3 regions of the Leucobacter chromiiresistens genome follow, and region 3 is predicted to be linked to each of the others. Evidence: predicted binding sites of a transcription regulator. Region 3 holds the regulator's gene; each other region holds the start of a gene.
The links. Region 3 encodes HrcA, which represses chaperone genes, less so after heat shock. Its sites were predicted from a motif close to TTNGCACTCGNNNNNNNCGAGTGCNAA; they were not measured.
Positions count from the first base shown of each region.

Region 1: the regulator HrcA is predicted to act here: its motif matches at 3,097-3,123, upstream of groES (co-chaperone GroES).
Region 2: the regulator HrcA is predicted to act here: its motif matches at 2,982-3,008, upstream of BLT44_RS02755 (Hsp20/alpha crystallin family protein).

Region 1 covers NZ_FNKB01000002.1:196,087-201,483, reverse strand. The annotation lists gene BLT44_RS13965 (GuaB3 family IMP dehydrogenase-related protein) at 1-12, opposite strand, end outside; gene guaB (IMP dehydrogenase) at 125-1,627, opposite strand; gene rarD (EamA family transporter RarD) at 1,703-2,626, opposite strand; gene groES (co-chaperone GroES) at 2,718-3,014, opposite strand; gene BLT44_RS13945 (DUF4190 domain-containing protein) at 3,268-3,753, shown strand; gene BLT44_RS13940 (THUMP-like domain-containing protein) at 3,750-4,991, shown strand; gene BLT44_RS13935 (DUF4190 domain-containing protein) at 5,072-5,397, opposite strand, start outside.
Region 2 covers NZ_FNKB01000001.1:600,359-605,755, forward strand. The annotation lists gene BLT44_RS02740 (metal ABC transporter ATP-binding protein) at 1-297, opposite strand, end outside; gene BLT44_RS02745 (metal ABC transporter substrate-binding protein) at 294-1,403, opposite strand; gene BLT44_RS02750 (amidase) at 1,471-2,874, shown strand; gene BLT44_RS02755 (Hsp20/alpha crystallin family protein) at 3,065-3,532, shown strand; gene BLT44_RS02760 (Gfo/Idh/MocA family protein) at 3,626-4,672, opposite strand; gene BLT44_RS02765 (sugar phosphate isomerase/epimerase family protein) at 4,669-5,397, opposite strand, start outside.
Region 3 covers NZ_FNKB01000001.1:2,506,283-2,511,679, forward strand. The annotation lists gene BLT44_RS11460 (ATP-binding protein) at 1-123, opposite strand, end outside; gene BLT44_RS11465 (C4-dicarboxylate transporter DctA) at 300-1,667, shown strand; gene BLT44_RS11470 (16S rRNA (uracil(1498)-N(3))-methyltransferase) at 1,642-2,418, opposite strand; gene dnaJ (molecular chaperone DnaJ) at 2,421-3,524, opposite strand; gene hrcA (heat-inducible transcriptional repressor HrcA) at 3,579-4,616, opposite strand; gene hemW (radical SAM family heme chaperone HemW) at 4,752-5,397, opposite strand, start outside.

The DNA of each region.
Region 1 (5,397 bases), on a different contig from region 3:
CTCGTTACTCACCCGCCCAGTCTATCCGGAGGCGGCTGAGCGCAGCGAGCGCGGCAGGTCGCGCGCGCACCCGGACGCACGAGGGGCCCGGTTCGCATGCGAACCGGGCCCCTCACGCGCATCGTCAGCGCTTGTAGTTCGGCGCCTCCACGACCATCTGCACGTCGTGCGGGTGCGACTCCTTGAGACCCGCCGACGTGATGCGCACGAAGTTGCCGCGCTCCTTGAGGTCTGCGATCGAGCGCGCCCCGACGTAGAACATCGACTGCCGCAGCCCGCCGATCATCTGGTGGCTGACCGCACCCACGGGCCCGCGGTAGGGCACCTGACCCTCGATGCCCTCGGGGATCAGCTTCTCGTCGCTCGGCACGTCGGCCTGGAAGTAGCGGTCCTTCGAGTACGACGTGCGCTCTCCGCGGGTCTGCAGCGCGCCGAGCGAGCCCATGCCCCGGTAGTTCTTGAACTGCTTGCCGCCCACGAAGACCAGGTCGCCGGGGCTCTCGTCGGTGCCGGCGAGCAGCGATCCCATCATCACGGACGATGCGCCTGCGACGAGCGCCTTCGCGATGTCGCCCGAGTGCTGCAGCCCGCCGTCGGCGATCACCGGAACGCCCGCGGGGGTCGCCGCCTTCGCGGCTTCGTACACCGCGGTGACCTGCGGCACCCCGACGCCCGCGATGACACGCGTCGTGCAGATCGAGCCCGGTCCGACGCCCACCTTCACGGCGTCGGCGCCCGCCTCGACGATGGCCTTCGCACCGGCGTAGGTCGCGACGTTGCCGCCGATGACGTCCACGCCCGCGAACGCGGGGTCGGCCCTGATCTTGGCGATTATGTCGAGCACGCCCTTGCTGTCGCCGTTCGCCGTGTCGACGACGAGCACGTCGACGCCCGCCTCGACGAGCGATCCGGCCCGCTTCCACGCATCGCCGAAGAAGCCGACCGCTGCGCCGACGCGTAGGCGCCCCGCATCGTCCTTCGTCGCGAGGGGGTACTGCTCCTCCTTGTCGAAGTCCTTCACCGTGATGAGGCCGGTGAGGCGGCCCTCGCCGTCGACGAGGGGCAGCTTCTCGATCTTGTGCTTGCGGAAGATCGCCGCCGCGTCCTCACGCGAGATGCCGCGGGGGCCCGTGATGAGCGGCATCCGCGTCATCGCGTCTTCGACGCGCACCTGGGAGCGGTCCTTCGGGTCGATGAAGCGCATGTCGCGATTCGTGATGATCCCGAGCAGCACGTCGTTCGAGTCGACGACCGGCAGACCCGACACGCGGTACTCGCCGCAGATCGCGTCGACTTCGGCCACCGAGGCGTCGACGGAGGTGGTGACGGGGTTCGTGATCATGCCCGCCTCGCTGCGCTTCACCCGGTCGACCATCTCGGCCTGATCCTGGATCGACAGGTTGCGGTGCAGGATGCCGAGGCCGCCGTTGCGGGCCATCGCGACCGCCATGCGGGTCTCGGTCACGGTGTCCATCGCCGCGGAGATCAGCGGGATCTGCAGGCGGATGCGCCGTGTGAGCTGGGTCGAGGTGTCCGCCTCGCTGGGGATGACGTCGGTGTGCGCGGGGAGCAGCAGCACATCGTCGTAGGTCAGACCGGTGAACGCGAAGGGGTCACGCTGTTCCATGGAACCTCTATCTGTGTCGGGGGTGGGGCTCTCAGAGATTCGCGGGCGACCGGGATGCGGTGCCCGTACGGTCTCTCAGTCTAAGGGAATGGGGGCGGTGTTCACCTGCGCCGTCGGCGAACGCCGCAGCTGCAGCACCATGTCGACGATGAGGATGACGAGCGCGATCCAGACGCCGATGAAACCGATCCAGCGCCCCGTCGTGATCTCCTCGTGGGTGACGAGCGCCCCGTAGAAGAACCCGAGGATCGGGGTGAGGAACTGGAGGAAGCCGATGTGGGCGAGCGGTAGGCGCCGCGTGGCCTCGCCGAAGAGGATCAGCGGGATCGCGGTGACGATGCCGCTGAGCAGCACGAGCGCCGTGACGCCCGGCCCGAACGTGAACGCGGTGAGCCCGGAGGTGGCGGCGATGACGACGAGCTGCACCGCCGCGACGGGCAGCGTCGCGAACGTCTCCACGGTGAGCCCCGTGATGCCGTCGACGGACTCGCCCGCGTGCTTGTGCACCGCACCGTAGAGGCCGAAGGAGAGCGCGATGCCGAGTGCGATCCACGGGAACGACCCGTACGCGATCGCCGCGATCAGCACCCCCACGCCCGCTACGGCGACGGCGATCCACTGCAGACGGCTGAGGCGCTCCTTGCGGAATACGACGCCGATCAGGATCGTGAAGAGCGGGTTGATGAAGTAGCCGAGCGCGGTCTCGAGCACGTGCCCGGTCATCACGCCGATGACGAAGATCTGCCAGTTCGCGTACAGGAAGAGTGCGGAGAGCGCGAACCACCCGAGCAGCCGCGGGGTGCGCAGGATCGCGGCCACCCGCCCCCACCCGCGGGTCGCGGTGACGAGCAGCAGGCAGAAGACGAGCGTGGTGGCCACCCGCCACGGCACGACTTCGAGCGGCCCGACCATCGCGATCAGGCCGAAGTAGAAGGGGAACGCGCCCCACCAGAGATACGCTCCGAGACCGAATCCGAGTCCCGCACGTGATCGACGCATCGGAGCAGTCTACTCCCGTCGGGCGGCCGAGTACGACAGCGGCCCCGCCGATCCTCGAGGGATCGGCGGGGCCGCTGGGAGAGCTCCGCGGTTAGCGGGTGACGACTGCGAGGATGTCGCGAGCCGACAGGACGAGGTAGTCGTCGCCGCCGACCTTGACCTCGGTGCCGCCGAACTTCGAGTAGATCACGATGTCGCCGGTGGCGACGTCGAGCGGGATGCGCGTGCCGGAGTCGGAGACGCGGCCCGGGCCGACTGCGACGACTTCGCCCTCCTGGGGCTTCTCCTTGGCGCTGTCGGGGATCACGAGACCGGAAGCGGTGGTCTGCTCTGCCTCGACCTGCTTGATAACGATACGATCCTCGAGCGGCTTGATGGCGACCGACACGGTTGACCTCTTTCCAATGTCTGAAGTGCGATTCCACGCCCGCCCCATGCGAGCGCGTCTACTCCAGAGTCTAGGACGCGCGTTGGCACTCGTGCAAGGGGAGTGCCAACGCGGCGGTGGGGAATCGCCGACAGCGAACAGGGCGGCGTGCCTAGAATGGAGCGACGGCCTGCACCGGCACCCCCGACGGGACGTCCGCACGGCCCCCGACCCGTGCATCCCGCACGATCCGACGCACACCGATGGAGGAGCCATGTCCACGCCGCAGTACCCCGAGCAGCCCACCACTCCGCTGCCGCACCTCGACCAGGAGGCCGCCTACGGCCAGCAGACTCCCCCGCAGCCGCCCGCCGGCGCACCGCAGGCTCCGGCCGGCGCACCGCAGCCCCCGGCCTACCAGCCCCAGCAGGGCTACGAGCCGAACGGCTACGAGTCGCAGCGCTTCGCCGCGGTGCCGACGGGCACGACCCTCGACAAGACGAACACCTTCGCGTTCCTCTCCATCATCTTCGCCTTCCTGAGCCCCATCGCGGGCATCGTGTTCGGGCACATGGGCCTCAGCCAGATCAAGCGAACGGGCGACGCCGGTCGCGGCATCGCGCTGACCGGGCTCATCATCAGCTACGCGTACTTCGTGCTGCTCGCCCTCTTCATCGTGCTCTACATCGGCTTCCTCTTCACCATCTTCGCGGCGGTCGGCAGTTCGATGTCGGGGTTCGACTCCTACTCGTCGTATTGAGTGCGGCGGGCGGGCGCGCGTCGACCGAGCCGCTCCCGGGCTGGGAGCATCTGCTCGGCGACGCGGGCATCGCCGCTCTGCGCGACGTCTGCGCCGCCCTCGACTCCGGCGCGACGAGCGAGAGGGTCGGGCGCGAACTGCGCTCGGCCGGGCACGCCCCCGAAGCGGTCGCCGCGCTCCTCACCCAGGCGCGACTCCGAGAGCGGGCGCGCGCGAAGTTCGGCGACCTCGCCCGCGAGATGCTCTTCACCGCGGCCGGCCTCGAGCAGGCCACGAGGATCGCGGTCGCGAACGGGCACGCCGCACGCTTCCGGGACGCCGGGTGCACCCGGGTCGCCGACCTCGGGTGCGGCATCGGCACCGAATCGATCGCGCTGCTGACGCACGGCATCGCGCCGGCTCCGGTCGAGCTCGACCCGTTCACCGCGCGCATCGCCGCGCACAACCTGCGGCTCGTCGCCGGGGCCCGCAAAGCACCGGCGCCCGAGGTGTCGATCGGCGACGCCGCCGCATTCGACCTCGCGCAGGTCGACGGCGCCTTCCTCGACCCCGCACGGCGCACCGCGGGGCACAGCGATACGCGCCGCATCGCGTCCCCCGACGACTACTCCCCCTCGCTGCATCTCGCCTACGCCGTGGGCGAGCGCCTGCCGACCGGCTTGAAGCTCGGCCCCGGCCTCGACCGCGAACTCATCCCCGACACCGCCGAGGCGCAGTGGGTCTCCGTCGACGGCCAGGTGGTCGAGACGGCGCTCTGGTTCGGCGCTCTCGCACGGCCGGGCGTCGCCCGCGCCGCCCTCGTCCACCGCGGCGGAGAGCAGCACGAGATGACGGCGGCGGCTGACGCACCCGATGTCGACGTCCGTTCCATCGGCGCGTACGTCTACGAACCCGACGGCGCCGTGATCCGGGCGCGGCTCATCGGCGCCCTGGGCGAGCGCATCCAGGCCGGCATGCTGAGCCCGGGCATCGCCTACCTCACCGGCGACACGTACGCCGAGACGCCGTTCGCGCAGGCCTTCCGCGTCGTCGACGCCCTCCCCGCCCGCGAGAAGGACCTGCGCCGGGCCCTCGCCGCGCGGGGCATCGGCCGCCTCGAGATCAAGAAGCGGGGTGTCGACGTCGACCCCGCCGCGCTGCGCAAACGGCTCAGACTGAGCGGTTCGCAGGGCGCCACGCTGATCCTCACCCGCGACGCGGCGGGCAAGCACATCACCCTGCTCGCGGAGCGCTGCTGACGCAGCGCCCCGCGCGACGACGACGGGCCCGGGAGCGGAAGCTCCCGGGCCCGTCGTCGTGATCGGCGATCTGCCGCAGGTCAGTAGTCCAGGTTGGAGCAGGACACGGTCTGCCCGGCGATCTCGACCGTCTCGGCGCCCGACTGGCAGGCCTCGACGGCCTGCTGCGCATCGTCGATCGAGCCCCCGAGCAGGCTCAGCCCGACAAAGAAGAGGATCGTGACGATGATGCCGATGACCGCCGCCACGGCTCCCGTGATCAGACCCGTCAGCGCGAGACCCTTCGGCTGCGCCTTCCGCAGCGCCAGGATGCCCAGCACCAGGGCGACGATGCCGCCGACGGCGCCCGCGATCGGCACCCAGCAGAAGATGAGGCTCAGAATGCCGAGGATCAGCGCCGTGAGCG
Region 2 (5,397 bases), 1.9 Mb from region 3:
GCCGGCCGTGAGTTCGGCGAGGCCGAGGATGCCGCGCAGGAGCGTCGACTTGCCCGACCCGTTCGGCCCGATCAGCGCGACCGCGGCGCCGGCGGGCACCGTCAGCGACAGGTGCTCGACGCGGGCGGTGCCGTCGTACCCGAAGGCCGCGTCGTCGAGCACGAGAGCGGCGTCATCGGCGTCGATGCCGAGCGCGGAGCCCCCGGGCGCGGTGCCCGGGAGCTGCATCGCGCTCGGGGCGGCGCACTGCTGCGCGTCGCCGGCGTCGGGTGCTGCTGCGTCGCGTGCGGCGGTCATCCCTGCAGACTATCGGGCACCGCGTCGACCTGCGCGCCCCAGGCGTCGAGAATGAGCGCGGTGTTGTGCACCGTCGCGCCGATGTAGGTGGCGCCGTCGCTGTCGGGGGCGCCGAGCGAATCGGCGTAGAGGTTCTCGGAGTCGACGACCTCGACGCCCGCCTCGTCGGCGATGGTCTGCGCGAGCTTGGGGCTCATCGACGATTCGACGAACACCGCCTTCACACCGCGCTCCCGGATCGCGGCGACCAGCGCGTCGATGTCGGCGGCGCTCGGCTCCGCGTTGTCCTCGAAGCTGGGCAGGATCGACCCGACGAACTCGATTCCGTATTCGTGCAGGTAGTACCGCAGCGAATCGTGGCCGCTCACGAGCACGCGCTCCTCGGCAGGCACGCGCTCGAACTGCGCCGCGACCCAGGCGTCGAGCTGCTGCAGGCGCTCGGTGTAGTCGCCGGCGCGCTGCTCGTAGCCGTCCGCGTGCTCGGCGTCCGCGGCCGCGAGGCCGTCGGCGATCTCCGCGACCATGCCGATGGCGTTCTTCGGCGACGTCCAGATGTGCGGGTTCAGGTCGCCGTGATCGTGATCGTGCTCGGCGTGCGCGTCCTCCGCGTGCTCGTGGTCGTGCTCGTGGTCGTGCTCGGACTCGTCGGCGTGCTCCTCGTCGGCGTGCTCGTGGTCGTGGCTCTCGGTCTCTCCGCCCTCGGCGGTGATGTGCTTCGCCTCGTCGAGGTCGATGCCGTCGGCCGCCGTGATGATGGTGCCGTCGAAGCCGGAGGCGTCGACGGCGTCGTCGACGAAGGTCTCGAGGTTGGCGCCGTTGACGATCAGCACGTCGGCCTCGCCGAGCGCCAGCAGGTCGGCGGGGCTCGGGTCGAAGTGGTGCGCCGAGGCGTTCGGCGACAGGAGCCCGGTGAGCTCGATGTCGTCGCCGCCGACCTCGCTCGCGAAGTCGGTGAGCTGCGTCGTGGTCGCCACGACCTTGAGGCCGCCTGCGCCCCCGCCCTGGTCTGCGGATGCTCCGCCGCTGCACGCGGTGAGCGCGAGCAGTGACGCGAGGGCGGCGCCGGCGAGGACGGCGGGTTTCAGGGCGCGGGGGTGAGGAGTCATGACACACTTTCTAATGAGAACGAGTATCACTATACACCTGCGCCCGGGGCGCTCGTAAGCTGGAGCGATGACAGCAGCGGGCGCGCCCGAGACCGCGATCGCGTGGCGCGACGCGCTGCGGCGCGGAGAGATCTCGGCTCGCGAGGCCGTCGCGCACTTCCTCGCCCGCATCGAGGATCGCGCCGAGCTCGGAGCATTCCTCACCGTCACGGCCGAGCACGCCCGCGCCGCCGCCGCGGCTGCCGACGCGCGATTCGCCGCCACGCCCCGATCCGAGCGCGGGGGCCTGCCCCGGCTCCACGGCCTCCCGACCGCAGTCAAGGACCTCGTAGAGGTGGCCGGGGCCGCGACGACCCGCGGCAGCGCGGCCCTGCGCCACCCCGTCGCCGCGAGCGACGCGCCCGGCGTCGCCGTGCTCCGAGCCGCGGGCGCGATCCCCCTCGGCAAGACCCAGGTGCCCGAACTGGGCCTCACGGGGTACTCGGAGAACGCGATCGCTCCGCCCGCCCGCAACCCGCTCGACCCGACCCGCACCCCGGGCGGCTCATCCGGCGGCAGCGCGGCCGCGATCGCCGCCGACCTGATTCCCGTGGGGCCGGGAACGGACGGCGGCGGATCGATCCGCATCCCCGCCCTCGCGTGCGGCCTGGTCGGGCTGAAGCCGGGCCTCGGGGCGGTTCCCGGCGACTTCGGGAGCGCCGCAGCGCCCTCCGTGCACGACGAGTTCGGCGCGCCGCGCCTCACCGTGAGCGGCCCCCTCGCGAGGAGCGCGGCCGATGCCGCGATGCTCTACGACGCGCAGCGCGGGGCCGCCGCCGAGCCGGCGCTGGCGGCGGTGCGCGCCGCCGACTCCCTCACCGGGCTGCGCATCGCCTGCACCGAGGCGTCGCCGTTCGCCTCCGCGTACCCGATCGCGATCGGCCCCGAGGCGCGCCGCGCCGCGGAGACGGCGCGCGACCGCCTCGCCCGGCGCGGCCACCGCCTCGAGGCGGCCGACTTCGTCTACGACCCGGGCTACCCCGACGCCTTCACCACCTCGTGGACGGCCGGGCTGTCGCGCCTCCCCCTCGCCGCGAGCGCCGAGGAGCGGCTCATGCCGCTCACGCGCGCCTTCCGCACCCGCGCCGTCGCGCGGAGCGATGCCGCGCACGCCCGCGCGGGCGCCCGCCTCCGCGAGTTCGCCGCCGACGTGCGCGAGCAGTGGGGCGCCTACGACGCCGTGCTCACGCCCGGGCTCACGATGCTGCCGCCCCGCATCGGCGCCTTCACGTCGCTCGACGCCGATGACGACTACCGGCTGCAGTGCGAGTGGGCGCCGTTCACCTCGATGGTGAACGTCTCGGGGCTGCCGGCGATCGCGGTGCCCGTGCTGCGTCTGCCGACAGGACACGCGATGGGGGTGCAGATCATCGGCCGGGTGGGCGGGGAGCACCGCCTGCTGCAGCTCGCCGCACAGCTCGCCGCGGAGTGAGCTCGGGCCCGGGCCGCCCGCGGTCTCAGGTCTCAGGTCTCGGCTCGCAGGTCGCAGCTCGCAGCTCGCAGCTCGCAGGGATCCCAGAGTTCTCGCAGCTTTTTTCATTAGCACTCTCAGGTACCGAGTGCTAATCTACCAGCACATTGAGTGACCTCCACTCAAGTTTCACTGGAAGGAGATAACCATCATGGCAATGACGTTCGATCCCTTCAGCGAGATGGACCGATGGGCGGCCACCGCGCTGCAGCAGGCCCGCTCCGGCCCCCGGCAGATGCCCGTCGACCTCCAGCGCGACCACGAGCGGTACGTGCTGAACGCCGACCTGCCGGGCGTCGATCCCGGCTCGATCGATATCGATGTCGACGGCCAGCTCCTCACCATCCGGGCCCAGCGCACGGCCGACGTGGCCGAGGGCTCCAAGTGGCTGACGCGCGAGCGCCCCTCCGGCACCTACCTGCGTCAGTTCAGCGTGGGCCAGGGCGTCGACATCGCGGGCATCTCGGCGTCGTACGACAACGGCGTGCTCAGCGTGGTCATCCCGGTCAGCGAGCAGGCGAAGCCGCGCAAGATCGCGGTCGAGGGCCAGGCCGCGCACCTCGACTCCGCCGATCCGAGCTCCGAGCGCCGCGACGCCCAGAAGTCCCTCACGCACTAGCCGACCGCCGCGGCCGCCCGCACGTGCACGAGTCGGCGGCCGCACGAACAATGCGCACCGCGCGGGCGGGGGACGCGAGCACCCCCGCCCGCGCTATGCGCGCGACGTCGAGAGCCGCCCCGGACGCGGCGGGAGACCCGCCCGCGCGTAGACCGCGTCGATGAGCGCCATCGTGCGCCGCGAGCGCTCGAACCCCGCCGCGGAGCGCTCCCCCGAGCGCACCGCCTCCCGCACGCGACGCAGCTGATACGCGTACGACGCGGCGGATCCGACGTCTTCGACCCGCTCCTCCGCTCCCGCTCCGGTCGTCGTGCGCACGATCAGGCGGCCCTCCTCCTGCGGCTTCACGAAGTTCGGCAGCACCGTCTCCCCCAGGGAGCCCGAGACGCGCAACCCGAAGTTCCACTCCGGGCTCACCATGCTCGTGTGCACCCGCACCGGCACCCCGCCGAGATCCAGCTCCGCGACGACCTCTGCGTCGACGCGGTCGTCATGCACCCACCGTCGCGCCCGCGCCGACAGCAGCTCGGGGGCCGCAAGGGCGGGCAGCGCCGACCCCGCGAGCGCATCGCCGAGCAGCAGCAGGGCGTGCAGCGCATAGCAGCCGAGATCCATGAGCGCCCCGCCCGCCAGCTCGAAGCTCCACCGCGGATCGTCCGCGCCCGGCGCGGGCATGTCCACGTGCACATCGACGCCCCGCAGCTCCCCGATCCCGCCCGCGCGCACCACGTCGACGAGTCGATGCAGCGCGGGATGATCGGCGTAGTGGAACGCCTCCCACGCCCACCCCGGCGCGCGCTCCATCGCGGCGGCGACCCCGTCGAACTCCGCGAGATTCGCCGCGAACGGCTTCTCGACGAGCACATTGCGACCGGCCGCGAGCGCGCGCACCGCCCATTCCGCGTGCAGGGCGTTCGGCAGCCCGATGTAGACGAGATCGAGCGAGTCATCGGCGACGAGCGCCGCGTAGCTCTCCGCCGCAGACGCGAACCCTCGGTCGGCGGCGTACCGCAGCGCCCGATCGGGATCCCGAGCCGCCACCGAGGCGCGCACATCGCCGGTCTCGCGCGTCGCGGCCACGATCGCCGCATCGGCGATGCGCGACGCGCCCAGCACGCCGATGCGCAGCGGAGCGCTCATGCCGCCTCCCCCTCGCGCTCGCCGAGCATCTCGCGCAGATGCGCGACGCTGCGGCGGGCGTGCTCGAGCGCAGCGTCGGCGTCGGCGTCGCGCTCGATCACCGCGTCCTGCTCGAGCACGTACCAGCCCGCGTACCCGGCATCGCGCAGCGCGGCGACGATCTCGCCGATGCGGGCGTCGCCCGAGCCGAGCGGCCGGTACATGCCCTGCCGCACCCCCTCGCGGTAGTCGATCTCACCCGCCCGCACCCGCGCGGCGACGGCGACGCTCACATCCTTCATATGGGCGTGCACGATGCGGCGCGCGTGCCGCCGCACGAACGCGACCGGATCGCCGCCGCCGAGCGTGTAGTGCCCCGTATCGAGGCAGACGCCGATGCGCGATCCCGCGAGCACCCGCTCCACGGCCTCCGGAGTCTCCACGACGGTGCCGAGATGCGGGTGCAGCGTCGCCACCACCCCCGCCGCCTCCGCCGCGACGAGCGCGCGATCGAGATTCGCGAGCAGCGTCGCCCACTCCGCATCGCTCAGCTCGACCGCCCCGTCGTAGCCCGCGTCGCCGGTGACCGCCGAGAGCACCAGGGTCGTCGCGCCCCCGGCCGCGTACGCCTCGAGTTCGCGCTCGATCGCAGGCAGCGGATCCTGCCCGTCGCGGTGCAGCACGACCGGGAAGAACCCGCCGACCGCGTCGAGCCCCGCCGCTGCGAGCGCCGATGCGCGCTCGGC
Region 3 (5,397 bases):
GTACTCTGCGCGCCGACTGTCCCACAGGAGGAGCGCGGTGACGATCACGCTGACGGCGAGCACCCCGCACATTAGCACCACGAATACCCGGGAGGTCGCGCTCCGTCGTCGCTGGTGACGCATGAGTCATATCATGCCATGTCGCCTCGCGCGGCGACGACCGATCCCCATCGTTCGAGGTCCGATAAGCCCGAAAAGCGCCCGGAGCGCGCGAGCGCCTTAACGTGATCAGCGCACCGCGGCCCTGCCTCGCAGCGCCCGCGCGACATCTCGACAACGGCGTTCTCAGGAGGAGCAGCATGGCGACGGCAACCACCCACGACACCGGATCGTCGACGCGGAAACGGCGCCGGACGACCTGGGACAAGCACACCTGGCTCTACGTCGCGGTCATCGCCGCCGTCGCGCTCGGCGCGATCATCGGGCTCGTGCTGCCCGACCTCGCCGTCCGGCTCGAACCGCTCGGCAAGGCGTTCGTCGCGCTCATCAAGATGATGATCGCGCCCATCATCTTCTGCACCATCGTGCTCGGGGTCGGCTCCATCGCGAAGGCCGCGACCGTCGGCAAGATCGGCGGGCTCGCCCTCGCGTACTTCATGCTCATGTCGACGTTCGCCCTCGCGATCGGACTCGTGGTGGGAAATCTGCTCCACCCGGGCACCGGGCTCGACATGCAGGGAGCGGAGTACGCGGTCGAGGGCGAGAGCAGCAGTACACAGGAGTTCGTGCTCGGCATCATCCCGACGACGTTCTTCTCGGCCCTCACCGGCGAGAGCGTGCTCCAGGTGCTCTTCATCGCGCTGCTCACCGGATTCGCGCTCCAGGGCCTCGGCGATCGCGCCGCCCCCGTCATGCACGCGGTGCGGCACCTGCAGACGCTCGTCTTCCGGGTGCTCGGCATGATCCTCTGGCTCGCCCCGATCGGGGCATTCGGGGCGATCGCCGCGGTCGTCGGCAAGACGGGAGCCTCAGCCATCTGGAGCCTCGGGGTGCTCATGGCGGGGTTCTACCTCACCTGCATCGTCTTCATCGTCGGCGTGCTCGGCACGCTGCTCTACGCGGTCACCCGCCTCAACATCTTCGCGCTCATGAAGTACCTCGGGCGCGAGTACCTGCTGATCGTCGGCACCTCCTCCTCCGAATCGGCACTGCCGCGGCTGATCGCCAAGATGGAGCACGCGGGCGTCTCGACACCCGTCGTCGGCATCACCGTACCCACGGGGTACTCGTTCAACCTCGACGGCACCGCCATCTACCTTACGATGGCCTCGCTCTTCATCGCCGCCGGCATGGGCGACCCGATGAGCATCGGCGAGCAGATCGGGCTGCTCGTCTTCATGATCATCGCCTCGAAGGGGGCCGCCGGAGTCACAGGCGCCGGGCTCGCGACTCTCGCCGGCGGACTGCAGGCCTACCGCCCGGAGCTCGTCGACGGGGTCGGCGTGATCGTGGGGATCGACCGCTTCATGTCGGAGGGGCGCGCGCTCACCAACTTCACCGGCAACGCGGTCGCGACGCTCCTGCTCGGTACATGGACGCGCCAGATCGACATCGCACGCGTGCGACGGGTGCTGCGCGGCGAGGTGCCGTTCGACGAATCGACCCTGAGCGGCGACGCTCACGGGAACGCGGCGAACGAGCTCACCACCGGGCGAACGCCGCATTGAGCACCGCGATCGCCGCGGGGCCCGCGGAGGAGGTGCGGAGCACCGTGTCCCCCAGCAGCAGCACCGCGGCCCCCGCCGCCTCCAACGCGTCGAGCTCCGCATCCGCGAACCCGCCCTCCGGCCCGACGACGAGCACCGCCTCCTGCAGCTCGTCAGTTGACGCGGCCGCGGTGCGCGCCCACTCCGACAGACGGGCGGCACCCCGCGGGTGCAGCACGATCACCGCGCGATCCTCGCACGCCGCGATGCCGCACAGCGCATCGAGCGTCGTGGGCTCCCGAATCTCGGGAACAGCGGCTCGGAGCGACTGCTTCGACGCCTCGCGGGCGATGCGCCGCCACTTCGCGAGACCCTTTGCGGTCTTCTCCTCGCCCCCGGCGCCATCCCAACGCGAGACCGAGCGGGCGGCCTGCCACGGCACGATCGCGTCGGCGCCGAACTCCGTGGCCTGCTCGACGGCGCGCTCGTCGCGATCCCCCTTCGCGAGGGCCTGCACGAGCACGACTCGGGGGCCGGGTGGTGCGGGCCGGGAGACCTCCCGATCGATGCGCACCGTGCAGCGATCCTTCTCGACCGCATCGACGACTCCCTCGCCGAGCGCTCCCGCCCCGTTGCCGATCAGGATGCGCTCCCCCACGCGCAGCCGACTCACGCGCACGGCGTGGCGGCCCTCCTCACCGCCGATCTCCACGAGCGACCCCGGAGCGAGGCCCGCGTCGTCGAGATCCTCGCGGTAGTAGAGGTTCGCCACCCTCAGCCCTGACGGAAGAAGCGATCGCGGATCTTGCCGAAGAACCCCTGATGGAACTCGCCGAGATGCGGGGCGTCGTCCTTCCGCAGCGAGGCGAGCTGCCGCACCAGATCCTTCTCGCGGTTCGACAGCTTCGTGGGCGTCGTGACCTGCACCGCGATCTTCAGATCGCCGCGCGTCGTGCTGCGCAGCCCCTGGATGCCGCGGCCGCGGATCGTGAGCATGTCGCCCGACTGCACACCGGGCTCGACCGCCACCTCGACCTCGCCGTCGAGACCGGCGAGCTTCGCCTGCGCCCCGAGGATCGCGTCGGTCATGGAGAGCTGCATCGTGCAGAGCAGATCGTTGCCGTCGCGGCTGAAGGTGTCGTGGTGCATCACCCGGAACTCGATGAACAGGTCGCCGTTCGGCCCGCCGCCCGGCCCGACCTCGCCGCCGCCGCGCATCTGCAGGCGCGTGCCCGTATCGATGCCCGAGGGCACCTCGATCGGGAAGGTGCGACGCTCGCGCACCCGGCCCTTGCCCGCGCACTCCACGCAGGGGTGCTCGATGATCGTGCCGTACCCCTGGCAGCTGCCGCACGGATGCATCGTGACGACGTTGCCGAACAGCGAGCGCACCTGACGCTGCACCTGCCCCTGGCCGCCGCACACGTCGCACGTGACCGGGTGCGTGCCCGGCTGCGTGCAGCTCCCCTGGCACACCTCGCACAGCACTGCAGTGTTCACCGATATCTCACGCTGCGTGCCGAAGATGACGTCCTCGAGCGAGACGTCGACGCGGATCATCGCGTCGTCCCCGCGCTCCGAGCGGGATCGCGGCCCGCGCTGGCCGGCGCCGCCGAAGCCCCCGCCGCCGAAGAACGTCTCGAAGATGTCGCCGAAGCCGGCGGCGCCGCCCTGCGAGCCGCCCATGTCGTACCGCTGGCGCTGCTCGGGATCGCTGAGCACGTCGTAGGCGTGCGTCACGTTCTTGAACTGATCAGCCGCCTCCTCGCTCGGATTCACATCCGGGTGCAGCTGCCGGGCGAGTCGCCGGTAGGCCTTCTTGATCTCTTCGGGGCTCGCTTCGCGGGAGACACCGAGAGTCTCGTAATGATCGGCCACGCTGTTCTGCTCCTCAGGGTCGGGGATGAAAATGATGGGCGGGGTGGGCGGACGCTACCGCTCCTCCCCCAGGAATCTATTGAGATAGCGTGCGACGGCACGCACCGTGGCGATGTTGCCCGCGTAGTCCATGCGCAGCGGGCCGAGCACGCCGAGCTTCGAGATCGCAACGCCGTCCTCGTACTTCGACGCGATGATCGAGGTCTCGGAGAGGCCGTACGCCTCGTTCTCGCGTCCGATCGACGCCGAGACCTCGCGGTCGTCGTGCGCCAGCTCGCCGAAGAGCCGGAGCAGCGTCACCTGCTCCTCGATCGCCTCGAGCACGACGGGGAGCGAACCGGCGAACTCGCCGCCCGGCCGCGACAGGTTCGCCGCACCCGCCACCGCGATCCGGTCGTTGCGGTTCGCCTGCAGCTGCCCGAGCACGACCGCGAGCACGCGCTTCACGAGTTCGGCCTCGTCGGGCTGCGACCACTGCAGCAGATCCTCGTCGAGCCGGGCCACCGCCCGCGCCGCAGACTCGACGTCGCTGCCGACCGCCGCCTCGGCGATCCGCTGGCGCAGCCCGTGCACCCACGCCTCCGTCACGCGCGACGCCGGCAGCAGGGCCACCTGCTGCTCGACTACGCCGCTTCCCAGAATGAGCACGCTGAGCACCCGATCCTCGCCGAGCGCCACGAGATCGATGTGGCGCACGACGGTGCGGCGCAGCGAGGGATACTGCGCGACCGCGACCTGATTGGTGAGCTGAGAGAGCAGGCGCACGGTGCGCGCCATCACGTCGTCGAGGTCGGAGGACTCGCCCAGGAACCGCTCGATGGCGGAGCGCTGCGCCGAGGTCAGCGGGCGGATGCGCGCGAGCGTGTCGACGTACAGGCGATAGCCCTTGTCGGTCGGCACCCGGCCCGACGAGGTGTGCGGCTGCGCGATCAGCTCGTCCTCCTCGAGCAGCGCCATGTCGTTGCGGATCGTCGCGGCGGAGACGCCGAAGCTGTGGCGCTCGACGATCGCCTTCGACCCGACGGGTTCGTTCGACGACACGTAATCGCCGACGATCGCGTGCAGCACCGCGAGGCTGCGCTCCGAAACCATCGCCCCTCCTGACCCTGGCACTCACTTGCTCCGAGTGCCAAGTCTAGCGCAGGGCGCGCGCTCTCCGGCGGTTCCCGCTCGCAGCGAACACGCCGCGGGCATCCCGTGCCCGCAGGGCGCGGACGCCCGCCCGCATCAGGCGCCGAGCAGCCGGTGCACGACGGTATCGGCGAGCAGGCGCCCCCGCAGGGTCGGCACGACGCGGCCCGCGATCGCCGCCCGCCCCTCGATGAGCCCGTCGGCGATCAACTGCGGGATCGCGCGGCGCTCACCGGCGCTCAGCACGTCGGCGGGCAGACCGTCGACGATCCTCGTCTCCAGCAGAATGCGCTCCTCGCGCCGCGACTCGTCGGTGAGCGACTCCCGCGAATGCGCCGGCGACACGCCCCGCTCGATGCGCTGCGCGTACGCGCCCGGATGCTTCACGTTCCACCAGCGCACGCCGCCCACGTGGCTGTGCGCACCGGGGCCCGCCGCCCACCAGTCCTCACCCGTCCAGTAGGCCAGGTTGTGCCGCGAACGCGTCTCCGGCGAGCGCGACCAGTTGCTGATCTCGTACCAGGAGAACCCCGCCTCCGCGAAGCGCGCATCGGCGAGCTCGTACATCTCCGCGTGCAGATCCTCGTCGGGCGCGGCGACCTCGCCGCGTCGGATCTGCGCGGCCAGCTTCGTGCCGCGCTCGATGATGAGCGCATACGCGGAGATGTGGTCGGGCTCGCACGCCAGGGCCGCGTCGATCGACCGCTCCCAGTCGCCCAGGCTCTCCCCCGGCGTTCCGTAG